DNA from 3 places in the Mesorhizobium sp. M1A.F.Ca.IN.020.03.2.1 genome. Region 3 is predicted to be linked to each of the others. Evidence: predicted binding sites of a transcription regulator. Region 3 holds the regulator's gene; each other region holds the start of a gene.
What was found. The regulator PhoB, encoded in region 3, activates phosphate uptake and scavenging genes when phosphate is short. The targets are predictions, from matches to a motif close to TGTCATNNANCTGTCAT.
Positions count from the first base shown of each region.

Region 1 (10,428 bases), on a different contig from region 3:
GGTCGACCTCGACGCCGTCTACAAGAAGGGACGCCTGGTGTCGCCGATCAACCATCCCGACCCCGCGCATCTCCACCTTACCGGCACCGGGCTTACACATCTCGGCTCCGCCGCGACACGCGATTCCATGCACAAGAAGCTCAGCGACGGCGAGGAGCAGCTCACCGATTCCATGAAGATGTTCCGCATGGGGCTGGAGGGCGGCAAGCCGGCCAAGGGCGAGATCGGCGTGCAGCCGGAATGGTTCTACAAGGGCAACGGCACCATGGCGGTGGCGCCCGGTGCCGCGCTGATGTCGCCGGCCTTCGCGCAAGACGCCGGCGAGGAGCCGGAGATCGCCGGCATCTATGTCATCGGCGACGACGGCGCGCCGTTCCGCGTCGGCTTCACGCTGTCCAACGAGTTTTCCGACCATGTGACCGAGCGCGTGAACTACCTGTTCCTCGCCCATTCCAAGCTGCGCAACGCCTCGTTCGGACCGGAAATCCTGATCGGCGAGCTGCCCGCCGACATAAGGGGCTCTTCACGAATCTGGCGCGACGGCAAAGTGCTTTGGGAAAAGCCGTTCCTGTCCGGCGAGGCGAACATGTCGCACACCATCGCCAATCTCGAGCATCACCATTTCAAATATTCAGCCTTCCGCCAGCCGGGCGACGTGCATGTGCACATGTTCGGCACCGCCACACTCTCGTTCGCAGACGGCGTCAGGACCGAGGAAGGCGACACGTTCGAGATCGAGGCCAAGGATTTCGGCCTGCCGCTGCGCAACCCGCTCGAGATCGAGAAGCCAGTGAAGGTGGCGGTGAAGGCGCTGTGAGGTTAGAGCGTGATCTCCCCCACGAGGGGGGAGATTGGCAGCTTCAACCTCAATAAATATCGAAATCGAAATACTTCGATTGGATCTTCTTGTAGGTGCCGTCGGCAACAATGGCGTCGATTGCCGCGTTGAGGCGGTCGCGCAGGGCGGCGTCCTCCAGGCGCACGGCGATGCCGGCCTCGGTCTCGGTGCCCTTGACGTCGCCCACCAGCTTGCAGCAGCCGTCGCTCGCCTTCTTCATCCAGTCGACCAGCACGAACTTGTCCGAGATGACGGCGTCGAGCCGGCCGTTGAGCAGATCGGTGACCGCCTCTTCCTGGGTCGGGTAGAGCTTCGCCTCGGCGCCGGCCTTGGCGTAGACGTCCTGGGCGTAGTTGGCCTGGGTGGTCGAGGCCTGGGCACCGACCGTCTTGCCGGCAAGCGAGGCCGGCTCGGTCGAGGCGATATCGGCGTCCTTCAGGGCGACCAGCGCAAGCGGCGTGGTGTAGTATTTGTGGGTAAAGGCGACCTGCTTCTTGCGTTCCTCGGTGATGCTCATCGAGGCGATGATGGCGTCGAATTTCTTGGCCTGCAGGGCCGGAATGATGCCATCCCAATCCTGGGTGACGATCTCGCATTCGATCTTCATCTGCGCGCAGAGCGCATTGGCGATGTCGATGTCGAAGCCTTCCACCTTGCCGTCCGGCGTGATGGTGTTGAAGGGCGGATAGGCGCCCTCGGTGCCGATCTTGATCTTTTCGGCCGCGTCTACCGAACCGACGCCGAGCGCCAGCATGGCGGCGGCCGCAGCCGACAGGATCCATCTGGATATCTGCATTTTCATCCCCTTGGGTTCAGGTGCTACATGCTCAGACGCAGCCAAGCACGGCGCGCGAGGCCGGGCAAGCACAGCCTGGCGATCAGCGCGCGGCGCGAAAATGCTTGGAGAGCTTCAGCCCCTGCGCCTGATAGTTGGAACCCAGCTCGCTGCCATAGAGCGCCTGCGGCCGCTTCAGCATATGCTCGTAGACGAGGCGGCCTACGATCTGGCCGTGGTCGAGGATGAACGGCACCTCGTGGCTGCGCACTTCAAGCACCGCGCGGCTGCCGCTGCCGCCGGCGGCGGAATGGCCGAAGCCCGGGTCGAAAAAGCCGGCATAGTGGACGCGGAACTCGCCGACCAGCGGATCGAAAGGCGTCATCTCGGCGGCATAGAGCGGCGGCACGTGCACGGCTTCGCGAGAGACCAGGATGTAGAACTCGTCCGGGTCGAGCACGAGCTCGCCGGCCCCGCTCTTGTAGAGCGGTTCCCAGAAGTCGACCACATCCTGAGCGGCGCGCTTGTCGACGTCGACGAGGCCGGTGTGGTGCTTGCCGCGATAGCCGACCAGGCCGTCCTTGTCGCCGTCGAGATCGATAGAGAGCGCAATGCCGCCGCCGGAGATGTTGGGCGGCTCGGTCGCAACCAGCATCTCGGCGTGATGGAGGTCACGCAACTCATTCTCCGACAGCACGGCATTGCCGGTGCGGAAGCGGATCTGCGACAGGCGCGAGCCGGCGCGCACGACGATCGGGAAGGTGCGCGGGCTGACCTCGAGATAGAGCGGGCCATGATAGCCGGCGGCGATCTTATCGAACTCATGGCCGCGGTCGGTCATGACACGCGTGAAAATGTCGAGCCGTCCGGTCGAGCTCTTCGGGTTGGCCGAAGCCGAGACTTCCGCCGGCAGCGCCAGGCTTTCCTGCAGCGGCACGATGTAGACGCAGCCCGTCTCCAGCACCGCGCCCTCGGCAAGGTTGATCTCATGCAGCTTCAGCCGGTCCAGCTTGTCGGCCACCAGATGATCGGGACCGGGCAGAAAGGAAGCCCGCACGCGAAAGGCCTTGTCGCTAAGTCTGAGATCGAGGCTGGCCGGCTGGATCTGGTTGGTGTCGAGCGCGCGCGGCGACTTCAGCGCGCCCGACTGGAAGAGCGCCGCGATGTCCTGATCCGGAAGAATGCCTGTCTGCCGCAATGTCTGGCTCCGGGCGAAGTCATTGTCGTCGCAGTTTCCTGTCGCAAAACCGCGGGACACTTTTGCGGAGGCTGCCTGGTACAACCCTCTTAATCAAGCCGGCAATTGACGCAAGCGCGGGCGAGGTCTAAAGGGTCGTTATCCCGTGGTGATTTGGCCGGTCGGCTTGCAGCCACGTTAAACAAGTCGCTAAAGGACCGTCGGGCCGCAAGGCCGTATGGACCGGTTGCGACGTCGCGGCCGGTTTTTTTGTGTTTGGAAGCAGGGCGATGACCAAGACGCGTAACTGGAAACCTCAGACGGCACTCGTGCATGGCGGGACGCTGCGTTCCGGCTTCGGCGAGACCGCCGAGGCGATGTATCTCACCCAGGGCTATGTCTACGAGACGGCCCAGGCAGCGGAGGCCCGCTTCAAGGGCGAGGAACCCGGCTTCATCTATTCGCGCTACGCCAACCCGACCGTCGATATGTTCGAGAAGCGCATGTGCGCGCTGGAAGGCGCGGAAGACGCACGTGCAACCGCTTCCGGCATGGCCGCCGTGTCCGCCGCCCTGCTCTGCAGCGTCAAGGCCGGCGATCACATCGTTGCGGCGCGAGCCCTGTTCGGTTCCTGCCGCTGGGTAGTCGAGACGCTGGCGCCGCGCTATGGCATCGAGGCAACGCTGATCGACGGCACCGACATTGCCAATTGGGAAAAAGCGGTCAGGCCGAACACCAAGCTGTTCTTCCTGGAAAGTCCGACCAACCCGACGTTGGAAGTGGTCGATATCGCCGCTGTCGCCGCTTTAGCAAATTCGATCGGCGCACGCGTGATCGTCGACAACGTCTTTGCCACGCCGCTGCAGCAGAAGCCGCTGCAGCTCGGCGCCCATATCGTGGTCTACTCGGCGACCAAGCACATCGACGGACAAGGCCGCTGCCTCGGCGGCGTCATCCTGTCGGACAAGAAGTGGATCGACGAGAACCTGCACGATTATTTCCGGCACACCGGCCCGAGCCTGTCCCCATTCAACGCATGGACGCTGCTGAAAGGCCTCGAGACGCTCCCGCTGCGCGTGCGCCACCAGACCGAAAGCGCCGGCAAGATCGCGGACTTCCTGGCTGGCCGGCCGGAGATCGCCCGCGTCATCTATCCGGGCCGGGCCGACCATCCCCAGGCGGATATCGTCAGGAAGCAGATGTCGGGCGGCTCGACGCTGATCTGCCTCGACGTCAAGGGCGGCAAGCAGGCGGCCTTCGCCTTGCAGAACGCGCTCGACATCGTGCTGATCTCGAACAACCTCGGCGACGCAAAGAGCCTGATCACGCATCCGGCGACGACGACGCACAAAAACCTCACTGACGAGGCCCGCGCCGAGCTCGGCATCGGACCAGGCACGCTCAGGCTCTCCGTCGGGCTGGAGGATACCGACGACCTGCTCGCCGACATCGAACAGGCGCTGAAGGCGGCGAAGGAATGAACCGCCACGGCGGCAAAGAGGGCGCTTGAGCCGCAGCCGGCTCAAGCAATCTCTTCGAGTTCAGTCATCCCGCTGTTGCGGATGGTCATTGCGTTGCCACGCCATTCGACGGCCCCGCCAAGCCAGCCGCGCGCCCAGATGGCGGGAAGCATCGCGTCGCGCACGATCATCGCGGTGACGCTGCGCGGCGACAGATGCCAGCCCTTGGACCAGGCGAGCATGCATTCGGGCACATAGGCGATCGCCAGCACGCAGAGCGCGGTCGTGGGCAGGCTGACACCGGCGCTTGCCGCCGCGATCAGCGCCAGAAGCAGCGGCACGACCACACCGGTCAGGATTTCGGGCGCGAAGAACAATGGGAAGGTGACGCGGCGCAGCCGCGCCCAGCGCGCCTGGCGCGACCAGATTTCGGCGAGCGTGCGCTGGCCGAGCGACTGCTCGAAGGGCGCGGCCACGAGATTGACCCGAAGGCCAAGGCTGTTGACCAGCTTGGTCGCCGCCGCGTCCTCGGCGATCTCGGCGGCCAAAGCCTGGATGCCGCCATTTGCATCCAGCATCGGCTTGTTCCACAGCATGCTCTTGCCCTGCGCGAAGCCAAGGCCGAGCGCTTCGCCGGCATATTGCCAACGCGCCTGCAGCGTGTTGAGGAAGGCGCATTCGACCTCGGCCCAGAAACCGTTCGGACGCGAGCCGATCGGCGTCGAGCAGACGAGGCCGGTGTCCGGCCCCCAGGCCGCCATCAGATGCTGGACATAGTCCTTGGGCATCAGCACGTTGGAATCGGCGAGGATCACCCAGTCGTGCCGCGCCGCCTGCCAGCCCTTGATGCAGTTGTTTAGCTTGGGATTGGCGCTGATCCTGTCATCGCCGACGAGGAGCCGCGCCGGAACATTCGGAAATCTCGCGATGGCGGCGTTGATCAGCTTGACCACGGGATCTTCGGCGTGCGCGACGCAGAAGATCAGTTCGTAGCGCGGCCAATCGAGCGAGAAGGCGCGGTCGAGCGTCTCCTGCGTGAACGGCTCCACACCGCGCGACGGCACGACGATCGAGACAGGCGACAGGCCGCCGGAGGGCGCGGGAATGGCGCAACGAGCCTTCAGCCGCGACGACGCGAGCAGGATGCTGGCAAGGTTGGAAAAAAGAAGGGCCGAGGAGGCAAAGGCGGCTGCGAGGGTCAGTTCCATCGAGATCTGGTCACTCCGGAAAGGCCGCCCGAGGCCGTTTCATCACTCGACAAAGCGCCCGAGTCGCCCGCACGGTTTGTGCACACCAACATTGTCATGTGTCACTTAAATGACATTGTTTGTCGGCACTTGCGGTGGAAAAGCCGGCAGGCTGGCGACGCCGCGGAGGTAGAACCGCGAAGCGCGGTAAAATGTTCCCTGCGGCACCGGAGTGGCTCATGTATCGCGCCGTGACGCGCAACATCGAAGTGCAGGTCAGGCCGTTTTATCTGGAGGACCGTTCCGATCCGTCCGAAAACCGCTATGTCTGGGGCTACCAGGTGACGATCGACAACCGGTCGGACGAGTTCGTGCAGCTTCTGTCGCGCTACTGGCACATCACCGACGGGCGTGGCCGAGTCGAAGAAGTGCGCGGCGAGGGCGTGGTCGGCGACCAGCCGGAGCTCAACCCCGGCGACAGCTATCAGTACACGTCGGGATGCCCGCTCTCGACGCCATCCGGCATCATGGTCGGCCGCTACACGATGCGCAACGGCCGCGGCGAAACGTTCGACGTCGCCATTCCGGCTTTCTCGCTCGATATGCCGGGGACGAAAAGGACGGTGAATTAAAGAACTCGAGTTCCCCGCCTCCGCAAAGCGGGGGCGAGGAGCCGGAGCTTTCTCACTCCGCCGCAAACTCCGCCGGATCGAAGTCGTACTGCGTCGAGCAGAACTCGCAAGCGACATGGATACCGCCGTCCTCGGTCGAGTCCTTTATCTCCTCGGCCGAGAAGCCTTCGAGAATGCCTCGGATTTTGTCGCGCGAGCAGGAGCACTGATCGGCGACCGGCACACCGCGGAAGACGCGCACGCCGTGCTCGTGGAACAGCCGGTAGAGCAGCCGCTCGGCACCCACCGTCGGATCGATGAGCTCGGTCGGCTCGATGGTGCCGAGCAGCGCCAAGAGTTCCCGCCAGGAATTGTCGGCCGGTTCGTGCGTCACGTCTCGTGGATCGCCATCCCCGCCCGAAATGTCGGGCACGCGCATGCGTTCGGGCGCCTGCGGCAGGAACTGCGCCAGGATACCGCCGGCGCGCCATTGCTCGCGGGCCCCGCCCGGGCCCGGGGTCACCAGCTTCGCAACCGACATCCTCAGATCGGTCGGGATCTGCTCCGACTGGCGGAAATAGGTCCGCGCGGCTTCTTCCAGCGATGTGCCGTCGAGTTGGACGATGCCCTGATAGCGCTGCGTGTGCGCGCCCTGATCGATGGTCAGGGCCAGGACGCCGGTGCCGAGCAGCTTCTCCTGCGAGATCTCGCCCGAGGCAATCAGCGCCTGCAGCCGGTCGGCGTCGAAGCGCGCATAGGCGCGCAACGAATGCGGCGTGGTAAAGTCCGCCACCAGCATGTCGACCGGTCCGTCCGTGCGGGTTTGCAGGATGAACTTGCCCTCGAATTTCAGCGACGTGCCGAGCAGTACGGTGAGCACGCAGGCCTCCGCCAGCAGGCGCGCGACCGGCTCGGGATAATCGTGGCGGCTGAGAATGGCGTCGAGCATCGGCCCGAGCTGCACCGTGCGGCCGCGCACATCCAGGGGCGCTACTTCGTAAGGCACGACATGGTCGTCGCCTGCGAAGCCGAATTCGCCGAGTTTGGGTTGATGCTCAGCCAAGGAAAGCGTTTCCAGCATGACAAAACTCCGGGGCGCATCCATCCCGCTTTCCAGGCGGCATGGGTCGAAGCGCGTTCGATTTCAGTGATGGCCCGCAAATAGGCATCACACATCCCGGGATCAAGTTGGCGCGGATCAAGTCGACCCCGGTCAAGCGCCCAGGCACCAGGCCAGCACCGCCTTCTGGGCGTGCAGCCGGTTCTCGGCCTCGTCGAAGACCACCGAATGCGGTCCGTCGATCACCTCGTCGGTGACCTCCTCGCCGCGATGCGCAGGCAGGCAGTGCATGAAAAGCGCGTCGGACTTCGCCCTCGCCATCAGCGCGGCGTTGACCTGGTAGGGCAGGAAGACGTTATGGCCGCGGGCGCGATGCTCCTGGCCCATCGACACCCAGCTGTCGGTGACGACGCAATCAGCCTGGTCGACGGCCTCTTCGGCCGAGCCGGCAAACCTCACCTTGCCGCCATTGGCCTTCGCCCAGTCGACATATTTCTCGAACGGCTCGCTGCCCTCCGGCACGGCGACATTGAGGTTGAAGCGGAACCGCGCCGAGGCTTCTAGAAGCGAGTGCAGCACATTGTTGCCGTCACCTGTCCAGGCGAAGGTCTTGCCGGCCACCGGACCGCGATGCTCCTCATAGGTCATGATGTCGGCCATCAGCTGGCAGGGATGGGTATCGTCGGTCAGCCCATTGATCACCGGCACGGTCGCGTTTTCGGTGAGTTCCAGCAACCGGTCATGCGAGGTGGTGCGGATCATGATGGCATCGACATAGCGCGACAGCACCTTGGCGGTGTCGGCGATGGTTTCAGAACGGCCGAGCTGCATCTCGGTGCCGGTCAGCATGATGGTCTCGCCGCCGAGTTGGCGCATGCCGACGTCGAAGGAAACGCGCGTGCGCGTCGAAGGCTTGTCGAAGATCATCGCCAGCACCTTGCCCTCGAGCGGCTTCGAACGCTCGCCGGCCTTGAGCCTGGTCTTTCGCGCCATCGCATCGTCCAGCATGACGCGCAGATCGCCTGCGGAAACGGCGGACAGGTCGGTGAAGTGACGAACGCTCATCGGCAGATTCCAGAACTACTTCGCGGCTTCGGCCGTAATCGCGTCGGTCAGGCCCTTGGCGCCCGACCGAATGCGTTTCAGCGCCTCCCCGATCTCCTCGTCGGTGACGGTGAGCGGCGGCAAAAGCCGGATGACGTTGTCGCCCGCCGGCACCGCAAGCAAGTGCTGGTCGCGCAGCGCCATGTTAACCTTGGCGTTGGGCATGGCGCATTTCAGCCCTAGCATCAGCCCGCTTCCCCGGATGCCTTCGATGACCTCGGGAAATTCGTCGGCGACCGCCGCCAGTCCTTGCTTCAGCAGCAATGCCTTGCGCTGAACGTCCTCGAGGAAGCCGTCGGCCAGCACGACGTCGAGCACGGCGTTGCCCACCGCCATCGCCAGCGGATTGCCGCCGAAAGTGGTGCCGTGCACGCCGGCCGTCATGCCAGCCGCCGCGTCGTCGGTTGCGAGGCAGGCACCCATCGGAAAACCGCCGCCGATGCCCTTGGCGATCGCCATCAGGTCAGGCGTGACGCCCGCCCACTCATGCGCGAACAGCTTGCCGGTGCGCCCGATGCCGCACTGGACCTCGTCGAAGATCAGAAGCAGGCCATGCCGGTCACAGAGTTGCCGAATCCGCTTCAACGACTGCGTCGGCACCGGGCGGATGCCGCCCTCGCCCTGCACCGGTTCGATCAGGATAGCCGCGGTTTCCGGTGTGATCGCCTTCTCGGCGGCATCGATATCGTCGAACGCGACCTGGTCGAAGCCCTCGACCTTCGGACCGAAACCCTCGAGATATTTGTACTGACCGCCGGCGGCGATCGTCGCCAGCGTGCGGCCGTGGAAGGCGCCCTCGAAAGTGATGATGCGGAAACGCTCCGGATGGCCTTTGACGAACTGATAGCGCCTGGCCGACTTGATGGCGCATTCCAGAGCCTCGGCGCCCGAATTGGTGAAGAACACCTTGTCGGCGAAGGTTGCATCGACCAGCCTTTCGCCCAGCCGGCGCTGCTCCGGGATCTCGTAGAGATTGGAGACGTGCCACAGCTTGGCCGCCTGCCCGGTGAGCGCCGCGACCAGATGCGGATGGCTGTGGCCCAGCGAGTTCACGGCGATGCCGCCGGCGAAGTCGAGATATCGCTCGCCCTTGTCGGTGACCAGCCAGGTCCCCTCCCCGCGGTCGAAGGCCAGGGGTGCGCGAGCAAAAGTCTCGTAAAGCGCCGAACCGCTCATTATATGCGTCTCCGGAACCGGAAATCAAAAAAGCCGCCAATGCGGCGGCCTTTGCGGCTTATCATGTTTTTCGGCCATGAAGTCAACGAAAAGGTCGCGCAGAAGCGCGCGGCAAGGCTCCAGCGCCACGCCGGCCCATCAGCGGTTGGGCAAGTTGGGGAAAACCGTAAAAACCGAATCGGTGTTGCCCTGGGGACTCTTGTCACCGAGTCAGCGCATAAGGTAATTGTAGTCGAGAAATAACTAGATTTCGTGCGGCGGATCTAATCACCCGGTACATGTGGTGTCGTTTGCCCGGCGAGAGCCGGCTCGGGAAAGGATTCTGACCGCCGCACGCCTCAGCAGGAGCGCGGTCTCATGAACTGGACTGACGAGCGAGTCGAACTTCTCAGGAAATTGTGGTCGGAGGGTCTCAGCGCCAGCCAGATCGCCGCGCAGCTCGGCGGTGTGAGCCGCAATGCCGTTATCGGCAAGGTGCATCGCCTGAAACTGTCGGGCCGCGGCCGCGCGACCGCGGCGCCGGCACGGCAGAAGAAGGCCACGCAGGGCGCCTCGATGCAGAAGTCCGTGGCTCGTGCCGCCAGCGCAGCCCGTCATGTGACGGCCTCCATCGGCGCGACCGCTCTGCAGGTGCAGTTCGAGGCGGAGCCGGTGGCGCGCCACTATATCCGCCCGGTCGAGAACGTTGTCGTGCCAATCTCGCGCAACCTGCAGCTCGTCGAGCTGACCGAGCGCACCTGCAAATGGCCCAACGGCGATCCGCTGTCGGAAGACTTTAGCTTCTGCGGCAACGACGCTGGCGAAACCGGGCCGTACTGCAAATACCATGCAAGGGTGGCGTTCCAGCCGGCGGCGGAAAGGCGCAGAAGCCGCTAAGCGAATAGCGAATAGCGAATAGCGAATAGCGAATAGCGAACGAAATAGGAATAACATCGATATTCGAGTCCGGCACAAGCTTCTTTATCGCTATTCGCTGTTCGCTATTTCACAGCCATCCATTCTTCCTGAACCGCCAATACAGAAACGCGCAGATCAGCGCG
Region 1 is NZ_RZSV01000028.1:17,089-27,516, forward strand. It holds gene araD1 (AraD1 family protein) at 1-817, shown strand, start outside; gene EOA79_RS07275 (ABC transporter substrate-binding protein) at 867-1,634, opposite strand; gene EOA79_RS07280 (2'-deoxycytidine 5'-triphosphate deaminase) at 1,717-2,811, opposite strand; SAM riboswitch at 2,947-3,024, shown strand; gene EOA79_RS07285 (O-succinylhomoserine sulfhydrylase) at 3,081-4,271, shown strand; gene EOA79_RS07290 (ceramide glucosyltransferase) at 4,313-5,458, opposite strand; gene apaG (Co2+/Mg2+ efflux protein ApaG) at 5,677-6,069, shown strand; gene EOA79_RS07300 (Hsp33 family molecular chaperone) at 6,122-7,153, opposite strand; gene argF (ornithine carbamoyltransferase) at 7,262-8,173, opposite strand; gene EOA79_RS07310 (aspartate aminotransferase family protein) at 8,189-9,388, opposite strand; gene EOA79_RS07315 (GcrA family cell cycle regulator) at 9,746-10,264, shown strand; partial or broken gene EOA79_RS07320 (magnesium and cobalt transport protein CorA) at 10,374-10,428, opposite strand, start outside.
Region 1: EOA79_RS07290 (ceramide glucosyltransferase) is a predicted target of PhoB. The motif match lies at 5,557-5,573, and genes of this name have one in related genera.

Region 2 (10,428 bases), on a different contig from region 3:
ACGGCGACGACAGCACCAGCATCAGCCCGCGGCGGCGGATGCGGGACCCCAGATCCCTGGCGGCCGTAGGCTCCTTGGCAACCATCCCCGTCACTCCAGATTCTGAACCTGCTCGCGAAACTGGTCGACCACCGCCTTGAGCTCCAGCCCGATCGCGGTAACCGCGGCGGCATTCGACTTGGAACACAAGGTATTCGATTCGCGATTGAATTCCTGCGCCAGAAAATCGAGCTTGCGGCCGACGGCGCCGCCGCTGGAAAGCAGCGTGCGGCCTGATGCGACATGCGTCTTCAGCCGGTCGATCTCCTCGCGGATATCGGCCTTGGTGGCGAGGAAGGCCGCTTCCTGGTGCAGACGGACCGCGTCGAGATTGGCCGACGCATCCATCAGCAGGCGGACCTGTTCGGTGATGCGCTCGCGGATCGCCGCCGGCTCGCGCGACGGGTCGGCCTCGGCCTTCAGCGTCAGCGCCTCGATGGCGTCGATATGGCCGGACAACAACTGGCGCAGCGCGGCACCTTCGCTCTGCCTTGCCTGCTCCAATCCGGCCAGCGCCATGTCCAGCGCCGACAGGATCGTCGCGTCGAGGGCGGCGCGCTCCTCCTCGGTCTCGACCGTCTCCAGGATGTCGAGCACGCCGCGCAGCGCCAGCAGACCGTCAGCCGTCGCCGGCGCGGTGCCGAACTGCTCCTGGAGGCGCTTGGCCAGTCCCGCCAGGTCCTTCAGGAACGCCTCGTTGACCACCGGCTGCGCCTGCTGGGCGGCGGCGCGCGCGACAGTCAGCGTTGCCTGGAAATTGCCGCGCGCGAAGCGCTTCTGCACGGTCTGCCTTACAGCGGGCTCCAGCCGGTCGAAACCCTGCGGCAGCCTCAGCCTGACCTCGACGCTCTTGCCGTTGACCGATTTGACTTCCCAGGCGATCGACGTGCCGTCGAGCTCAGCGACGGCTCGCGCGAAACCGGTCATGCTCTGCACGTTCATGATGCGTGTCACCCCTTGACGCAGGCCCGGCGCGATTGCCCGAGCATGCGCCCCTAGCAAGACGCCGGACCTCTGGCCAGCGTCGGATGTCCCCTCAAAACATGAATACGGCCCGGCGTCAAAGGAGGCGGGCCAGATCCGGCAATCACCGCGGCCTACTGGGCCGCGTCGCCATTCTCGCCGCTGGCGCCTGCACTGGCACCGTCGTCGGGAGTGGCCGGCGCCGTCGTCTGGCCGGAGGCCTTGGCTGCCGCATCGGCCTGCTTCTTCTGCACCGCCCGATAGCGGGCGACGTTCTGGTTGTGCTCTTCCAGCGTCGCGGCAAAGACATGGCCGCCATTGCCGTCGGCGACGAAATAAAGGTCGTCGGTCTTCGACGGATTGGCCACCGCCTCGAGTGCGGCGCGGCCCGGATTGGCGATCGGCGTCGGCGGCAGGCCCTTGATCAGATAGGTGTTATACGGCGTCTGCTTCTCGATGTCGGACTGATAGATCGGCCTGTCGGCCGGTTTGCCCTTGCCGCCGAACAGGCCGTAGATGATGGTCGGATCCGACTGCAGCCGCATGCCCTTGGCGAGCCGGTTGAGGAAGACCGCGGCCACGCGCGAGCGCTCGTCGCCCCTGCCCGTCTCCTTCTCGACGATCGAGGCCAGGATGACGAAGTCCTCCATATTGGCGATCGGCAGGTCGGGCGCGCGATGCGCCCAGACGTCCTCGACCAGCTTCTTTTGGTCGGCGACCAGCTTTTCGACCATCTGCTGCCGGGTGGCGCCGCGCGTGAAGCGCAGCGTGTCGGTCGCGATGCTGCCCTCGGGCGGCATGGCCGACGGCATGTCGCCGGTCAGCGCCTCCTGCTCGGCCACGCGCTGCAGCGCCTGCTCAACCGTGAGCCCCTCTGGGATGGTCAGCGAATACATCACCGACTTGCCGCTCTTGAACAGCTCCATGATGTCGCGCATCGAGGCACGCGGCTTGATGGCGTATTCGCCGGCCTTCAGCGCGGAATCGTTGCCGGTGGCACGCACCCCCAGCCTGAAGATGCGCGCATCGCTGACCAGGCCGCGCCGCTCCAGCTGGTCGGCGATCTCCTGAACGCCGGTGTTCGGCTTGACCATGAAGGTGTCGCCATTGGCGGACGGGCCCGGCTCAATGAAGGCCTGCATGCCGAAATAGAGTGCGGCACCCGAGGCAAGCACGACCAGGATGACCAACGAAAGGAAGAAATTCAGGAATACGACGACCTGGCTGCGCGACGCGCGCGAGCGTTTTGACGGCGGCGGCGTGCCGGCCTCGGGGCGCAGCGCCTCGGCGGCTGTCTTGGGCACGATCGGTCCTTGCGCCTGACGCTGTCCGAATTCTCCACCGCCGCCCGGATTTGTATTCATGGCGCCCTACCGTCTGATCTTGCAACGAATCCCCTAGCCGAAGTGTAGGGGCAAATTTGGCAAAAATGACGGCAGGCGGCGGACCTGCCGGTAGGCTGAATGTTCAGCCATCGTAACGTTGGAAGACGAGCGAGGCGTTGGTGCCGCCGAAGCCGAAGGAGTTCGACAGCGCCACATCGATCTGGCGCTGGCGCGGCTTGTTCGGCACGAGATCGATCGCCGTCTCGCGTTCCGGATTGTCGAGGTTGATGGTGGCGGGGGCAATGTTGTCGCGGATTGCGAGGATCGAGAAGATCGCTTCCGCGGCGCCCGCAGCGCCCAGCAGATGACCGATCGACGACTTGGTGGACGACATCGAGATCTTGGAAGCGGCATTGCCGACCAGCCGCTCCACGGCGCCGAGCTCGATCGTGTCGGCCATGGTCGAGGTGCCGTGCGCATTGATGTAGTCGATGTCGGCGGGCGAGAGCTTCGCCCGATTCAGCGCCGCCGTCATGCAGCGGAAGGCGCCGTCGCCGTCCTCGGCCGGGGCGGTGATGTGATAGGCATCGCCGGTCAGGCCGTAGCCGGTGACCTCGGCATAGATCTTGGCGCCGCGCGCCTTGGCGTGCTCGAGCTCCTCGAGGACGACGACGCCGGCGCCCTCGCCCATGACGAAGCCGTCGCGGTCGCGGTCATAGGGGCGCGAAGCGATCTCGGGCGCATCGTTGCGCTCGGTGGAGAGCGCGCGGCACGCGGCGAAACCTGCCATCGAAAGCCGGGTGATCGGCGCTTCGGCGCCGCCGGCCACCATGACGTCGGCATCGCCCCAGATGATCAGCCGCGCGGCATCGCCGATGGCGTGCGCGCCCGTCGAGCAGGCGGTGACGACAGCATGGTTCGGGCCTTTCAGCCCGTGCCGGATGGAAACCTGGCCGGAGACCAGGTTGATGATCTGTCCGGGGATGAAGAACGGGCTGATGCGGCGCGGGCCGCGCTCCTTCAGGATCATCGCGTTCTCGGCGATGCCGTCGATGCCGCCGATGCCCGAACCGATCAGCACACCGGTGGCGCACTGGTCCTCATGCGTCTCGGGCTTCCAGCCGGAATCGGCCAGCGCCTCGTCGGCCGCCGCGATGCCGTAGAGGATGAAGTCGCCGATCTTGCGCAGTTCCTTCGGCTCGAGCACGGCCTCGGGATTGAAGGTGCCGTTCGAGCCGTCGCCGCCTGGAATGACGTGGGCGATCTTGCAGGCAAGGTCGTCCACCTCGAATTCGGTGATGCGGCAGGCGGCGCTGCGGCCGGAAAGCAGTTCCTTCCAGCTGTGCTCGACACCCATGCCGAACGGCGAAAGCAGGCCAAGGCCCGTGACGACGACTCGCCTCATCGCAGGTCCTCCCCGGCGATACCCGCGGAACGCCTCAGGCCGAGGCCTTGTCGATATACTTCACGGCATCGCCGACAGTCAGGATGGTCTCGGCGGCGTCGTCTGGAATCTCGACGCCGAACTCTTCTTCGAACGCCATCACGAGTTCGACCGTATCGAGGCTGTCCGCGCCCAGATCGTCGATGAAGCTCGCCTGCTCCGTCACTTTGTCGGCATCGACGCCGAGATGCTCGATGACGATCTTCTTGACGCGCTCTGCGGTGTCACTCATTTGGGGCCTCGTCTTACGTTGTGTTGTCTTCGTTAGCGGGCGGAATGCCGCTAATCAAGCTGAAAGATGGTCTTGTGGGAAACGCAACGCCACAGGACCGGTTTTTGCCCGAACCGCCGGGTTGCCGGCCGCATTACACGAAAAACAGCGGGCGTCCAAGCCGAAATGGCTGTTTTCACAGGCGCCCGGGGCTCGGTCGCCCAGGTGTGTGAGATTCAGCTCAAGCCGAGCCGAAAATGGCGGCTTTCGAGGGCCGGAGCGGAAGCGCAGGAAGCCGCCGTTTGCAGGCCGGCATCACCTGAATCTCAAATACCCTAGATCATCGCCATGCCGCCATTCACGTGGATGGTCTGGCCGGTGACATAAGCCGCCTCATTGGAAGCGAGATAGGCGACGGCCGAGGCAACTTCGGCGCTGGTGCCCATCCGCCGCGTCGGAATCGCCGCCATGATGGTCTCTTTCTGCTTGTCGTTGAGCTTGTCGGTCATGGCCGATTCGATGAAGCCCGGGGCGACGCAGTTGACGGTGATGTTGCGGGTGGCGATCTCCTGCGCCAGCGACTTGGAAAAGCCGATCATGCCGGCCTTGGAGGCGCAGTAATTGGTCTGGCCGGGATTGCCGGTGACGCCGACCACCGAGGTGATGTTGATGATGCGGCCATGGCGGCGGCGCATCATCGGATGGGTGAGTTCACGAGTGAGCCGGAACACGGCGGTCAGGTTCACCTCGAGCACGGAATCCCAGTCGGCGTCCGACATGCGCACGAACAGGCCGTCGTTGGTGATGCCGGCATTGTTGACCAGGATGTCGACGCCTTCGAGATCGGCCTCCGCCTTCTGGCCGAGCGCCTTGACCGCGTCGCGGTTGGTCAGATCCGCCGGGAAGAGCTTTACGCGGTCGCCGAGCTCGTCGGCCAGCGTTTCCAGCTTCTCGACGCGGGTGCCGTGCAGGCCGACGATCGCGCCCTGGCTGTGCAGCACCCTGGCGATCGCCTCGCCGATGCCTCCCGATGCACCGGTGACGAGCGCCTTACGGCCGGTCAGTTCGAACATTGCTTCAACCTCATTCTTCCGGACGCCCCGCGAGCGACCCTCGTTCCGCATTTTGTCATGTTGTCCAGGCCATATCAGAAGTTCTCGGCGCTCACGACCGATTCTTCACAAAGCCTGATCTGCTCCAGCACTTCCGCAGCCAGGTAATAGTCCTCGAGATCTTCGAGTCCACGCTCAACGAAGTCACGCAGGTATTCGGCTTTGCTTCGACCAGTCATCGCCACGAGATCGTCGAGGCGATGCTCGACTTCGGGAGAAAGACGGATGGAAGTAGGAATGCCGCACCTGCCAGCAAGAGTTCCCTGTTTATGCTAAAGTTGCCAGCGCCGCCTCGACTTCCGCCGCCGTGCCGATGGCGCCGGTCGCGATATCGCGGTTGATGCGTCGCGCCAAGCCGGACAGCACCTTGCCGGCGCCAACTTCGTAAAGCGTCGCGACACCTTTGGCGCCGAACCATTCCACCGTCTCGCGCCAGCGCACGCGGGCAACGACCTGCTCGACCAAGCGGCGGGCGATCTCGTCCGGGTCGCTGGTCGGCGTGACCGAAACATTTGAGACGATGGGAACCACTGGCGCGCTTTTCGCGACCCCGGCCAGCGCCTCGCGCATGATATCGGCGGCCGGCATCATCAATGCCGAGTGAAAAGGTGCCGAGACCTGCAGCATCAACGCCCGCTTGGCACCCCTTTCGGTGCAGAGCTTCGCCGCCAGTTCGACGGCCGCCTTGGCGCCGGAAATCACCAGTTGGCCACCGCCATTGTCGTTGGCGATCTGACAGACAGAGCCTTGTGCCGCTTCGGCGCAGGCGGCTTCCACATCAGCCTGCTCCAGCCCGATGATGGCAGCCATGGCGCCCTCGCCCGCCGGCACCGCCGCCTGCATGGCGTTGCCGCGGGTGCGCAGCAGTCGCGCGGCATCGGCCACCGAAACGAAGCCGGCTGCGGCAAGCGCCGAATATTCGCCGAGGGAATGGCCTGCGACATAAGCCACCTTGTCCTTCAGCGAAAAACCGCGCGATTCCAGCGCCCTTACCGCCGCCAGCGACACCGCCATCAGCGCCGGCTGGGCATTGGCCGTCAGCGTCAGCGTTTCCTCCGGCCCTTCCCAGATCAGCTTCGACAGTTTTTCGCCGAGCGCCTCATCGACTTCCTCGAAGACATGGCGCGCCTCGGGAAAGGCATCGGCGAGGTCCTTGCCCATTCCGACGCCCTGGCTGCCCTGTCCCGGAAAGGTGAATGCGACGGCCATGTTAGCGTCTCCAGCGGCTGGTTTTTCCCTGCCTCTGGCGCAAGGCGGACGGCCAAGTCAAGCCCGCAAGCACCAGTTCAGCGGCTGTTCCAGCCGGGAGAACGGCCGAGTTCCCTGTTCTGAAAGGCTTTTTGGCGATCACACCTGATGAAAACCGCTCACGAATCGTTTGCTGGCTCTTCTTATTTCCGCCACAGGCGCTAGCTTTGTGTGACATTTCGATGACAGTGGCGTGACGCGAGTAAAAGACGCGTGACATGGGCCGGGGAAGCAAAGTGGCTAGGATCAGGAAAGGCGCGGCCAAACCCGCGCCGCAATTTTTGGAAGACGATCCGTCCACCGGCTATCTGCCGGGGCGCAGATGGCCGATTGTCCGCTACGGCCTGGCGACGCTGCTTGCCTCCGCCCTTCTGGTGTTCGCCATCGAATGGATCGTGCGCGGCGACTTCTTCGGCACCGTCGACTTCTTCCTGCAGCCCTTCAAGCCCGGCTGGACCACCATCATCGTCTTTTCGCTGGTGCTGATCGGGCTCGACGCCATTCTCGGCCGCAGCCATCAAAGCCTGATGATCGTCGCGCCGGTGACATTGGCATTGGCCTTTGTCGGTCACCAGAAATCGCACTATCTGGGCGATCCGCTCTACCCGACCGATTTCCTCTATGCCCGCCAGATCATGGCGCTGATGCCGCTTCTGGTGCGCGAGCGCCCCTGGACGGCCGTGCTGCTTGCGGCGGCGATCGTCGCCAGCCTCGCGCTGCTCGTCTATGGCTGGCGGCTCTGGCGCCGGCGTGTGCCGATCCTCAGCCGCAAGGGACGGCTGGCGCGCTTGACGCTTGCCGTGCCGCTGCTCGCCTTCTTCGTCTCGATCATGGACTACGCCACCTTCTCGTGGACGCGCGACAGGCTGCAGATCATCCCGATCATGTGGGACCAGAAGGAGAACTATGCCTCCAACGGCTTCGCGCTCGCCTTCGCGCTCAACGTGCCGATGGCGCATGTCTCGGCCCCGCCCGGCTATTCCGAGAAGACGATGGATGCGATCGCGCGTCCCGGGGTTGCCGCCTCGGTGCCCGACCAGAAGCCCGATATCATCGTGGTGATGAGCGAATCCTTCTGGGATCCGACGGAGCTCCCCGGCGTCAGCATCAAGCCCGATCCGATCCCGACGGTGCGCGCGCTGCGCTCGGGCTCGATGTTCTCGCCGGAATTCGGCGGCATGACCGCCAATATCGAGTTCGAGGCGCTGACCGGCTTCTCCAACGCCTTCCTGCCGGCGGGCTCGATTCCCTATCAGCAATATGTGCGCACGCCGACGCCGTCGCTGGCGACTTTCCTGAAGAGCGAAGGCTATAGGGCGCGCGCCATCCACCCGGGCACCAACTGGTTCTGGAACCGGGGCGCAGTCTACGCCGATTTCGGCTTCAGCGACTTCCGCTCGGAAGAGACGCTGCCGCCGATGGAGAAGCGCGGGCCGCTGGCCTCCGACGCGGCCATGACCGACGAGATCATGCGCGAGGCCGATGCCAGCGACGGGCCGGTATTCCTGTTCGCGGTCAGCCTGCAGAACCACGGGCCCTACGAGCCCTACCGCTATTACAATCCGACACATAGCGTCGACGCGCCGATCAGCACCTGGGCGCGGGAATCGCTGCTCTCCTACGCCGAAGGGTCGGCCGACGCCGATCGCGGCCTGCAGCGCCTGATCGACTGGGCGAAGAAGCGCGAGCGGCCGACCATCATCGCCTTCTTCGGCGACCACTTGCCGCCGCTCGGCCCCGTCTATGTCGAGACCGGCTTCCTCAAGGACAATGTCGCGCCGCGCAAGGAGCCGACGCCCGAGGCGGCGCTCGAGCATCACGACACGCCGCTGATCATCTGGTCGAACCGCTCCGGTCCGGTCGAGAATCTGGGCTCGGTGAGCCCCGCCTTCCTGCCCTATCATATCCTTACCACGGCCGGGATCACCCACCCCTATTACACCGGCTTCCTCGGCGCGCTGCGCGAGCACTACCGGGTGGTTGACCGCAACCTTTTGCTGTCGCCCTCCGGCGAGGCGACGCCCGACTGGGCGCGGCAGAAAAAGATCGATCCGAAGATCAACGATTTCCGGCTGATCCAGTACGATATGATGTTCGGCAAGCGCCGGGTCGCGCCCGACTTCTTCCCCGAGACGGTAGTCCCGCTCGTCGCGCATATGAGCTGAGTGGATCGCCTTCCGACGAAATGGCTGACCTGCGGCCGGCGGGTCAGCCAATTCCCACAAGCGCCGCCAGTCCTGCGACACTGCGGAGCCGCCGACCCTCTCTCCCGCCCTTGCCTTCCTCACGAATTGCTGTATAGACGCCGGCAATCTGCCGGTCCTTGCTGGGGGCTGAACGGAGGGCCGTGGCCTTAGAGGGCCACGTCATGAAGCCAGAAGCGCTTTGGGCCTCCCGTGTCTCCGCTCTCGACCGTCTCGTGATGCTCCTTTCTTCCCCGCTCCTTCGCGAACGGGTCAGACAAGTTGCAGAGGCTTAGCCGCGAGGGCCGGTGAGAGAAACGAAGAAAGGCAGAAAAACATAATGGCTCTTTACGAACATGTGTTTCTTGCCCGGCAGGACCTGTCGCAGCAGCAGGTTGATGCGCTTGTCGAACAGTACAAGGGCGTCATCGCCGCCAATGGCGGATCGGTCGGCCGGATCGAGAACTGGGGACTGAAGTCCCTCACCTACCGGGTCAAGAAGAACCGGAAGGCTTACTACACGCTGATGGACATCAACTGCCCGCCGGCCGCGCTCAACGAAATGGAGCGCCAGATGGGCCTGTCGGAAGACGTGCTGCGCTTCCTCACCATCAAGGTCGAGGCGCACGAGGAAGGCCCCTCGGCGATGATGCAGAAGCGCGAAGAGCGCTCCGAGCGCGGCGGCTTCGGCGACCGCGACCGTGGCGACCGTGGCCCGCGTTCGTTCGGCGACCGCGACCGTGGCCCGCGCTCGTTCGGCGACCGTGATGGCGGCGACCGTGGTCCGCGCCGCCCGCGCGAAAACGTTGAAGGGGGTGCAGAATAATGGTCGACATCAACCAGATCCCGACCCGGCGTCCGTTCCATCGCCGCCGCAAGACCTGCCCGTTCTCCGGCGCCAACGCTCCGAAGATCGACTACAAGGACGTGCGTCTGCTGCAGCGCTACATTTCCGAGCGCGGCAAGATCGTGCCGTCGCGCATCACCGCCGTCAGCCAGAAGAAGCAGCGCGAGCTCGCCAAGGCGATCAAGCGCGCCCGCTTCCTCGGCCTGCTGCCCTACGTGGTTCGCTAAGCTATTGATGCGGGCGGCTTGCCGCCCGCTTCGGCCCACGGCGACGGGCGCCGCGACGGGCAGGCTCAAATCCCGAGTTGAGGCCATAAACCTCTAACTGCCGAAACAGGCAGGACAGCGACACCGGCGAAGACGCCATTTGCTTCCTGACCTGTTCCCAAAGAATCCGCCGTCATCCGCGATGGCGCCAACCAAAGGAACGAAACCATGGAAGTCATTCTCCTCGAGCGCATTTCCCGCCTCGGCCAGATGGGCGAAACCGTCAAGGTCAAGGATGGGTTCGCCCGCAACTTCCTGCTGCCGCAGGGCAAGGCGCTGCGCGCCAACGAAGCCAACAAGAAGAAGTTCGAGGGCCAGCGCGCCCAGCTCGAAGCCCGCAACCTCGAGCGCAAGTCGGAGGCTGCGCAGATCGCCGAGAAGCTCGACGGCAAGAGCTTCATCGTCGTGCGCTCGGCAGGCGAGACCGGCCAGCTCTACGGCTCGGTGTCGACCCGCGACATCGCCGAACTGCTGACCGCCGAGGGCTTCTCCGTCAGCCGCAACCAGATCGAGCTCAACCAGCCGATCAAGACCATCGGCCTCTCCAACGTGGCCATCGCGCTGCATCCTGAAGTCGAGGTCACGGTGACGCTCAACGTCGCCCGCTCGGCCGATGAGGCGGAGCGCCAGGCCAAGGGCGAGACGCTGACGACGGCCGAAGCCATCTATGGCGAAGACATCAACGACAACGCCCGGCCGGAAAACTTCTTCGATCCGAACGCCGAATTCGAAGGCGGCGAGGACAACGCCTGATCGACAAGGCAGGAGCCGCGCTCCGGCTCCTCCTGCG
Region 2 is NZ_RZSV01000123.1:1,232-11,659, forward strand. It holds gene gmk (guanylate kinase) at 1-85, opposite strand, end outside; gene EOA79_RS19290 (YicC/YloC family endoribonuclease) at 91-981, opposite strand; gene mltG (endolytic transglycosylase MltG) at 1,137-2,366, opposite strand; gene fabF (beta-ketoacyl-ACP synthase II) at 2,470-3,732, opposite strand; gene EOA79_RS19305 (acyl carrier protein) at 3,767-4,003, opposite strand; gene fabG (3-oxoacyl-[acyl-carrier-protein] reductase) at 4,318-5,055, opposite strand; gene EOA79_RS19315 (ribbon-helix-helix protein, CopG family) at 5,130-5,333, opposite strand; gene fabD (ACP S-malonyltransferase) at 5,362-6,303, opposite strand; gene EOA79_RS19325 (LTA synthase family protein) at 6,561-8,507, shown strand; gene rpsF (30S ribosomal protein S6) at 8,866-9,351, shown strand; gene rpsR (30S ribosomal protein S18) at 9,351-9,599, shown strand; gene rplI (50S ribosomal protein L9) at 9,807-10,391, shown strand.
Region 2: EOA79_RS19325 (LTA synthase family protein) is a predicted target of PhoB. The motif match lies at 6,514-6,530, and genes of this name have one in related genera.

Region 3 (10,428 bases):
TTCTACGACTTCTGGAAGATCGATCCGCTTCGCGCCACTGCCGGCTGCGGCTTCCGCGAGCTGATGGAGGCCAGCCGCGACGCCGACCCCTATGGTGCCGACGAGGTGGGCTGGCAACGCCACATCGCCGAGCGCGAGGCCGAAATCCGGGCAGGCGTTGCCGGTTCCAGGCAGTTGCCGCGCAATGACGGCCGCGTGCTGATCGCCTCGCTGGCACCGCTTGCCGGCGGCAAGCGTCTGATCTCCTATGTCGACATCACCGACATGAAGCATCGCGAGACCGAGGCAGAGGATGCGCGCAAGAATCTCGCCACGGTGCTGGAGTCGCTGCCGGCCGGCGTCATCATCTATGACCGCCACGATGAATTCGTCTTCGCCAACCGCAAGCTGCATGACAGTTTGCCGGCGCTGAAGCCGGCCTGGCAGCCGGGCCGCACCTTACGCGAGGCGCTCGCTCTCGGTCATTCCGCCGGCTATTTCCGGTCGAGCGGCGACGTCGAGATCGACAATCTCTATGGTGTCGACAAAGAACGCTGGCTCGACGCCATGCTGAAGCGTTACCACCTGCCCAATTCGTCCTATGAACGGCTCAATCCCGACGGTCGTTGGTTCCAGGTCTACGACATGAGAGCGGACGACGGCACGTTCATAGGGGTGCGCGTCGACATTTCCGACATCAAGGCCCGCGAGAAGGCGCTGCGCGACTCGATGCGGCAGATCGACCTTTACCGGCATGTCATGGACGAATTGCCGGTGGCGGCGTTCATCAAGGCCGAGGATCTTACAATCGAGTTCGTCAACAAGGCCTGGTGCGCGCTGACCGGCATTGCCAAGGAAGACGTCATCGGCAAGACGGACCGGCAGCTTTTCGGCGCCGAGGACGCCGAAAGCTACAGCCATGACGATGCCGAGGTCATCGCGACCGGCAAGGGGCGCGAAGTCGAGGAGCCTGTCACCCATCGCGACGGCACGGTGCGGCAGCTGATGACGCGCAAGAGCCGCCTCATCGCGACCGACGGATCGGTGCATCTGGTCGGTTCCAGCACCGACATCACCGAGGTCAAGGCGCGCGAGCGGGCGCTCAAGGAAAGCATGAGCGAGAACGAGGTGTTCCGCAACCTGATCGACAACGTGCCGGTGTCGATCTACGCGAAGCGTTCGGATCTAAGGCAATTCTACGTCAACAAGGGCTGGTGCGATCTCACCGGCTTCAGCAAGGAAGAGGCGATCGGCAAGACCGACGTCGAGATCTTCGGCGCGGACGGCGAAGCTTTCGTCGCCGGCGACCTGGCGGTGCTGCGCACCGGCGAGACGCAGGAGATCGAAGAACAGGTGACGCTGCCGGACGGCAGCGTGCGTCACCAGTTCGCGCGCAAGGGCGCGATGATCGCGTCCGACGGTTCGCTCTATCTGATCGGGTCGACCACGGACATTACGGAACTGAAACAGCGCGAGGCCGAGCTCAGCGAGGCGCGCCGGCGTGCCGTGCTTGCCGACCGCGCCAAGTCGGAGTTCCTCGCCAATATGAGCCACGAGATCCGTACGCCGATGAACGGCGTGCTCGGCATGGCCGAGTTGCTCGCAAAGTCGGACCTCGACCCAAAGCAGAGGACGTTCACCGACATCATCGTCAAATCGGGCAACGCGTTGCTCACCATCATCAACGACATCCTCGACTTCTCCAAGATCGACGCCGGCCAGCTCGTGCTCGACCCGGCGCCCTTCAACCTTGCCGAGGCGATCGAGGATGTGGCGACGCTGGTGTCGACCCGCGCCAAGGAAAAGGACCTCGAGCTCATCGTTCGCGTCCAGCCCGGGCTCGACGGGCAGTTCGTCGGCGACGTCGGCCGGATCCGACAGATCGTCACCAACCTGCTCGGCAATGCGGTGAAGTTCACCGACCAGGGCCATGTGCTGGTCGACGTGACCGGCGAGCGCGTTCCGTCGGGGACGAAGCTCGCCATCTCGGTCACCGATACCGGCATCGGCATTCCCGAAGACAAGCTGAAGCTGGTGTTCGAGAAATTCAGCCAGGTCGACACCTCCTCGACAAGACGGCACGAGGGCACCGGGCTCGGCCTTGCCATCACCTCGCGGCTGGTCGAGCTGATGGGCGGCGAGATCGGCGTCGACAGCGCCGAGGGCAAGGGCTCGACCTTCTGGTTCACCGTCACGCTGCCGCGGGCCGAGCGAGGCGGGCAGCGGATCATGCCGGTCGACGTGACCGGCGCGCGCGTGCTGATCGTCGACGACAATGCCGTCAACCGCGCGATCCTCAGCGAGCAGATGGCTTCGTGGACCTTCGATTCCTGCGCGGCCGAAAGCGGCGCCGAGGGACTGAAGGTGCTGATTGCGGCTGCCGCCTACGGCGTGCCTGTCGACTGCGTCGTGCTCGACTACCAGATGCCGGGCATGACCGGCGCCGAAATGGCGCGCATCGTGCGCAACACCGCCGGCCTCGCGCACACGCCGATCATCATGCTGACCTCGGTCGACCAGTCGCTCGCCAGCGCCGCCTACCGCGATCTCGGCATCGATGCGCAGCTGATCAAGCCGGCGCGTTCCTCGATCTTGCTGGAGACGCTGGTCGCCACCATCCAGCGTCATCGCCACAGCACGGCGGCCATCCATCCGGCCTTGACCGGCGACGTCGAGACCGGGGCCGGCGCGCCGCAGGCGTCCACGGCGCAGGCGACCGCGGCGGATCGCGTCCTGCTGCAGCCGCCGCCGGCGCGTGCCCGTCCACGCCTGGCCGGCGCGGAGGCCGGGCTCGACATTCTCGTCGCCGAGGACAACGAGGTGAACCAGATGGTGTTCACGCAAATCCTGGGCGAGACTGGATACCAGTTCGAAATCGTCGGCAACGGCCGCAAGGCGCTGGACGCCTTCGGCAGGCTGAACCCGCGCATGATCCTGATGGATGTGTCGATGCCCGAGATGAGCGGCCTGGAGGCGACCGCGGCCATCCGCCGGCTCGAAGCCGAGATGGGCACGCATGTGCCGATCGTCGGCGTCACCGCGCATGCACTGAAGGGCGACCGCGAGCGCTGCCTGGAAGCCGGCATGGATGATTACCTGCCGAAGCCGATCAGCCCGAAGGCGCTGCTCGAGAAGCTTGAAAGATGGCTCGGGTCGGACGCGGAAGTCCGCCGCAGCGCCGGATAACAGCCTTTCTGCGCGGCCGTTCACGGCGTCATCGACGAGGTCCGTCATCTGCGTCCAACGCAGACGTATGGTGTGATCGCACCATACAAAATGAAGGCCAGGTCAGGACAATGGCTGCTGTCGATTCCGCCCTTCGGTTACGGGCGGGAGCAGCGACCGCCGGCAAGGAACAGCGTCGACTCTACCCCAACGGACCTGTTTTCGGCGATGGCCAGGCCATGATCCGCTCTGGCGCACAGGCAACGCGCTCTCGTCCGGATTTTATTTCCCGGCGGCCGGAGATCCGGCCGCCGGGATAATTTTTGATTCAAAAGTCGGACAAGCTACTGATTCCCGCGGCAAACTTCGGCTGGGTCCGCAAATGGCAGCCGCAGGCCCCCCAAGGCATCCCCGTTCAGGCGTTACCGGGCTGACACGAAACTGTCATGCGACTGTAATAATCGACGTCTATTGCGCTCGTCAGGCGCCGATAGGAAGGGTGCCGAAAGACCACATTCCGAACAGGAGCAGGCCACATGAGATATTTCATCCGCTCGGCGGCCGTTGCGATTGCAATGGCTGCGGCATCCACGCTTTCCCTCTCCGCCGCTATGGCGGCCGACATCTCCGGTGCCGGCGCTACCTTCCCCTATCCGATCTATGCCAAGTGGGCCGACGCCTACAAAAAGGAGACCGGCATCGGTCTCAACTATCAGTCGATCGGCTCCGGCGGCGGCATCAAGCAGATCAAGGCCAAGACCGTGACCTTCGGCGCCTCGGACGCGCCGCTCAAGGGCGAGGATCTCAAGTCGACCGGGCTCGCGCAGTTCCCGATGGTGATGGGCGGCATCGTTCCGGTCGTCAACCTCGAAGGTGTCAAGCCGGGCGAACTGGTGCTCGACGGCCCGACGCTGGCCGACATCTTCGTCGGCAAGATCACCAACTGGAATGACGAGGCGATCAAGAAGCTCAACCCCGACGTCAAGCTGCCCGACCAGGCGATCGCGGTCGTCCACCGTTCGGACGGCTCGGGCACCACGTTTAACTTCAGCTACTATCTGGCCGAAGTCAGCGCCGACTGGAAGTCGAAGGTCGGCGTCAATACCGCGCTCGAGTGGCCGGTGGGCATCGGCGCCAAGGGCAACGAAGGCGTCGCCAACAACGTAGCGCAGACCGGTGGCGCGATCGGCTATGTCGAGTATGCCTATGCCAAGCAGAACAAGCTCACCTATACCGACCTGATCAATAAGGACGGCAAGAAGGTAGAGCCGACCGCTGCCGCGTTCTCGGCCGCTGCGGCCAATGCCGACTGGAGCTCCAAGCCTGGCTACGGCGTCATCCTGGCCAACCAGGCTGGTGCTGAAAGCTGGCCGATGACCTCCGCGACCTGGATCCTCGTCTACCAGAAGCCCGACGATGCTGCGGCCACCACCGAAGCGCTCAAGTTCTTCGCCTGGTCCTACGCCAAGGGTGACGACATGGCCGCCGAGCTGGACTATGTTCCGATGCCCGACGCGGTCGTGAAGAGCGTCGAGGAAATGTGGAGCAAGGACATCGTCGACAGCAACGGCAAGCCGCTCTACTCCGGCATGTAATTCCTCCGGAATAAGGAGGGCGCCTCGGGCGCCCTCCTGTCTCTTTCGAAATGCGAGGGGCAAATGACAGCCGTTTCCGAAGCCGTGACATCGTCCGCCATACGGACCAGGGAAGCGACGGTGCGCCGCTTCGCCCTGACCGACACGATCTTCCGAACGGTCACGCGCCTCTCCGCTATACTCGTGCTGCTTCTTCTCGGCGGCGTCGCGGTCTCGCTGATCGCCGGCTCGTGGGAGGCGCTGTCGAAGTTCGGCTTCTCCTTCCTCACCACTGAATCCTGGAATCCGGTCACCGAGAATTTCGGCGCGCTCGCGCCCATCTACGGCACCGTCGTCACCTCGGCCATCGCCATCCTCATTGCCGTGCCGATCGGCATCGGCATCGCCGTCTTCCTGACCGAGCTCTGCCCGCGCCCGCTCAGGCGCCCGATCGGCATCGCGGTCGAGCTGCTCGCCGGCATTCCCTCGATCATTTACGGCATCTGGGGCCTGTTCGTCTTCGCGCCATTCCTGCAGACGACGGTACAGCCATTCATCATCAATCTTTTCCACGGCATACCGGGTCTCGCCAGCCTGTTTGCCGGTCCGCCCTACGGCATCGGCCTGCTGACGTCGTCGCTGATCCTCGCCATCATGGTGCTGCCCTTCATCACCTCGATCACCAAGGACGTGTTCGACACGGTGCCAGCGGTGCTGAAGGAATCGGCCTACGGCATCGGCTGCACGACCTGGGAAGTGACCCGGCGTGTGGTCATTCCCTATACGCGGGTCGGCATCATGGGCGGCGTCATGCTCGGTCTTGGCCGCGCGCTCGGCGAGACGATGGCCGTCACCTTCGTCATCGGCAATGCGCACCGCATCAGCGCCTCGCTTTTTGCGCCCGGCACGACGATCTCGGCGACCATCGCCAACGAATTCACCGAAGCCGACGGCGAGCTTTACACGTCCTCACTGGTGGCGCTCGGACTGATCCTGTTCATCATCACCTTCATCATCCTCGCGCTCGCACGCTACATGCTGTTGCGCATCGATAGCCGCACGGGAGCCTGACCGATGTCGACAGCCGCATCGCTCCACCGAAGCCGGAAGCGCAAGAACGCCGTGATGATGGCGCTCTGCACCATAGCGGCGGGCATCGGCCCCGTCTGGCTGGCGCTGATCCTCGGCGCCCTTCTCTATAAGGGGCTCTCGGGTGTCTCGCTTTCGGTGTTCACGGAAATGACGCCGCCGCCCGGCGACGCCGGCGGCCTGCTCAACGCCATTTACGGCAGCATCGTGATGACCGTGATCGGCATCGTCGTCGGCACGCCGATCGGCGTGCTCGCCGGAACCTATATGGCCGAGTACGGGCGCTTCTCGCGCCTCACGACGGTGGTGCGCTTCATCAACGACATCCTGTTGTCGGCGCCATCGATCATTGTCGGCCTGTTCGTCTACGAGCTGATGGTGCGGCCGATGGGTCATTTCTCGGCGATCGCCGGCGCGGTGGCGCTGTCGATCCTGGTGATCCCCGTCGTCGTGCGCACCACCGAGGATATGCTGAACCTTGTGCCCAACGCGCTGCGCGAGGCCGGCACCGCCATCGGCGCGCCGCGCTGGGTGGTGATCCGCTCGGTCGCCTATCGCGCCGCACTGTCCGGCATCGTCACCGGTATATTGCTGGCGATCGCCCGGATTTCGGGCGAGACGGCGCCGCTGCTCTTCACCGCGCTCAACAACCAGTTCTGGTCGAGCAATCTCAACGCGCCGATGGCCAGCCTGCCGGTGACCATCTTCCAGTTTGCGCTGAGCCCTTATGAGGAATGGCAGCAACTGGCCTGGACGGGCGCACTGATAATCACCCTGACGGTTCTCGGGCTGAGCATCTTCGCCCGCAGCCTTACCGGACGCAGAGAGGACAGATGAAACCGATGTTGTCCACCGACCTGAACGTAGCCGAGACGACCGCCGAGAAGGCCAAGATCGAAGTCAAGAACCTCAACTTCTACTATGGCCAGTCGAAGGCGCTGAAGGACATCAACCTGTCGCTGCCCGAGCGCAGCGTCACCGCCTTCATCGGACCTTCGGGCTGCGGAAAGTCGACGCTGCTGCGCGTGCTCAACCGCATCTACGAGCTCTACCCGAAGCAGAGCGCCGAAGGCCAGGTGCTGCTCGACGGCAAGAACATCCTCGACCGTTCGCAGGACCTCAACCTGCTCAGGACCAAGATCGGCATGGTGTTCCAGAAGCCGACGCCGTTCCCGATGTCGATCTACGAGAACATCGCCTTCGGCGTCAGGCTGTATGAGAAGATAAGCAAGGCCGAGATGGACAATCGCGTCGAACAGGCGCTGAAGCGCGCCGCGCTGTGGAACGAGGTCAGGGACAAGCTCAACGCCAGTGGCCAGAGCCTTTCGGGCGGCCAGCAGCAGCGGCTCTGCATCGCCCGCACCGTGGCGGTGAAGCCGGAGGTCATCCTGCTCGACGAGCCGGCATCGGCACTCGATCCGCTCTCGACCGCCAAGATCGAGGAGCTGATCGACGAGCTGCAGGCCGACTACACGATCGTGATCGTCACCCACAACATGCAGCAGGCGGCGCGCGTGTCGCGGCAGACGGCGTTCATGTATCTCGGCGAGCTGATCGAATTCGACCGGACCGAGAAGATCTTCACCTCGCCCCGCGAGAAGCGCACGCAGGACTACATCACCGGCCGCTTCGGCTGAGTTCATACGAGGACATAACCATGGCCCATACGGTCGCTTCCTTCGACGAGGATCTGAGGCAGATCAGCCAGCTTATCCGCGACATGGGCGATCTTGCCGGCTCGATGGTCGGCGCGTCGACCAAGGCTCTGCTGAATTCCGACAACGCGCTGGCGCAGCGCGTGGTCTCCGACGATGCCATCATGGACGCGCGCCAACGCGAGCTCGACGATCGCGCCATCACGCTGATTGCCAAACGCCAGCCGATGGCCGACGACCTGCGCAGCGTCGTTGGCGCCATCCGCATGGCCGGCGATCTCGAGCGCATTGGCGACCTTGCCAAGAACATCGCTAAGCGCGTCGGCTCGGTCGGCGTCAGCGCCGCGCCGCGCGACCTTTCGCACTCCATCGATTCGATGGCGCAGCTGGTGCTGATCCAGGTGCAGGGCGTGATCGAGGAATACGCGGCCGGCGACGCCACGGCGCTCGCCAAGCTCCGCAACGACGACGAGCGCATCGACGTCAAATACACCGCCGTCTTCCGCGAGCTCCTGACCTACATGATGGAGGATCCGCGCAACATCACGGCTTGCACGCATCTGTTGTTCTGCGCCAAGAATCTGGAGCGCATCGGCGACCACGTCACCAACATCGCCGAGAACGCCTACTATGTGCTGACCGGCACGCAATTGCCCGCGAATCGTCCTAAGCAGGACGAGACGACGATGTCGGCGCCGGCGGCCTGACAGCGAAGGTGCCTGCTATATGATCGCGCCACGCATCATGGTGGTGGAGGACGAGGAACCGCTGGGGGTGCTGCTCCGCTACAACCTCGAATCCGAGGGCTATCAGGTCGAGGTGGTGACCCGCGGCGACGAGGCCGAGATCCGCCTGCAGGAGAATGTGCCCGACCTTCTGGTGCTCGACTGGATGGTGCCGGCGGTGTCCGGCATCGAGCTTTGCCGGCGCCTCAGGATGCGGCCCGAGACCGAACGCCTGCCGATCATCATGCTGACCGCGCGCGGCGAGGAAAGCGACCGGGTGCGCGGCCTCTCGACCGGCGCCGACGACTATCTGGTCAAGCCGTTCTCGACGCCGGAATTCATGGCCAGGGTCAAGGCGCTGCTGCGCCGCGCCAAGCCCGAGGTGCTGTCCAGCGTGCTCAAGGTCGGCGACATCGTCCTCGACCGCGAATCGCATCGCGTCTACCGCAAGAAGAGCGAGATCCGGCTCGGCCCGACCGAGTTCAGGCTGCTTGAATTCATGATGCGGCATCCCGGCCGGGTGTTCTCGCGCAGCCAGCTGCTCGACAATGTCTGGGGCGAGACGATCTATATCGACGAGCGCACCGTGGACGTGCATGTCGGCCGCCTGCGCAAGGCGGTCAACAACGGCCGCATGCCGGACGTCATACGTACCATCCGTGGGGCGGGCTACGCGATCAGGGAAGATTAGATCCAGGGCACCGAAGGTCTGACGGGTTCTATCTGAGCTGGCGGGTTATCGAGACGCTGGTGCTTCGCCGTCCACGGGCGGAGCACGAAGCGTCGCGACGCGGCGCAGACCCGACGATCCACGCGACTTCCACGCGCCGCGGCGGTGCAGAAATTCTGCTCCGCTCATCCGACGATTGAGGTAATGGCATGGATTCCAGGGTCTCCGCGACGGAGCTTCGCTCCTGCTCCGCCCTGGAATGACGAAGCTGCGGGGCCTTCGCTAATCTCCGGCGTCTGCAGGACGCACAGAAGCCAACGATCGCTATCGAAGCTGCTCAGGCCACGTTCTTGCCCGCTCTTGCCTGCACGCCCGGGGCGAAAATCTCCTGGTCGACGAAGGTCAGCGCGCGCACGGCGCAGCCTTCGCGGATCAGCGGCAATTCGTTCGGCTCGGTATCGAAGGAGATCGACTTCGAATGCTGGCCTCCGGCGGTCTGGCCGATCGCCTCGCGCAGCGCCGGCTCGATCAGGTCAAAGGCGGCGGCGCTGACGCCGACCATGGCGACCGGCGCCGGGTCGATCAGCGCGAACAGGCTGCCAAGGCCGAAGCCCAGCGCCTCCCCGGCCCGGCGATAGGCCTCGCGCTCTGGGCCATCCGTCTCGCGCGCCTTGGCGGCGAGCGCCCGCATGTCGGCGTCGCCGACATCGACCGGCTCGGCGTCCTCGCTCATCTTCATGGCGCTGCGCCAGATGGCGTAGTTGCCGGCATAGGCCTCGACGCAGCCGCGGCGTCCGCAACGGCAAAGCGCGCCGCCCGGACGATGGATCATGTGGCCGAACTCGCCGCCGGAAGAATGCGTGCCGGTGAACAGCTCGCCCTTCAGCACCAGGCCCATGCCGATGCCGTGCGAGAGCAGGATGGCGATGAAATTGTCGCGATAGCGGTCGGGATCGCGCCACTGCAGCGCCACCGCCATCATGTTGCAGTCGTTTTCCATGGTGGCCGGAATGCCGAATTCCTTTTCCAGGATGTCGGCGAAGGGAATGTCGGTCAGCGGCGTGATCGGCGACCATAGCATGGCGCGGGCATGGGAATCGGTGATGCCCTGGATGCCCATGGCGATGCGGGCGACGCTGCCGACGTCGAGGTCCGGATCGTCCAACCGGCGCCGCACGATCGCCAAGCATTCGCCGATCAGCTCGTTGCGCGGCATGGTGAGGGTATCGAGGCGGCGCTGCTCCTCGGCGATGACCTGGCCCGCATAATCGATAACGGCGACCGAGAGGAAATTGAGCGACAGCACCACCGTCACCACCGCCGCCGCCTCAGGCTTGAGCGCGAGGCCCACCTGTGGCCGGCCGCGCTTCAGAGACGCGGTCTCGCTCGGCTTGCTCTCGGCCAAGACGCCTTCCTGGATCAGGTCGGAAGAGATCGCCGAAATGGTCGAATGGCTGAGCCCGGTGGTCGCGGCGATTTCCGTGCGCGACGGCTGGCCGGCCCGGCGCACGGCCGAGAGCACCATGGCGCGGTTGCGCCGGCGCAGATCGTCGTGGCGGATTCCGACCGAC
Region 3 is NZ_RZSV01000070.1:9,290-19,717, reverse strand. It holds gene EOA79_RS13860 (response regulator) at 1-3,165, shown strand, start outside; gene pstS (phosphate ABC transporter substrate-binding protein PstS) at 3,681-4,739, shown strand; gene pstC (phosphate ABC transporter permease subunit PstC) at 4,803-5,789, shown strand; gene pstA (phosphate ABC transporter permease PstA) at 5,793-6,644, shown strand; gene pstB (phosphate ABC transporter ATP-binding protein PstB) at 6,641-7,444, shown strand; gene phoU (phosphate signaling complex protein PhoU) at 7,465-8,169, shown strand; gene phoB (phosphate regulon transcriptional regulator PhoB) at 8,189-8,878, shown strand; gene EOA79_RS13825 (ROK family transcriptional regulator) at 9,195-10,428, opposite strand, start outside.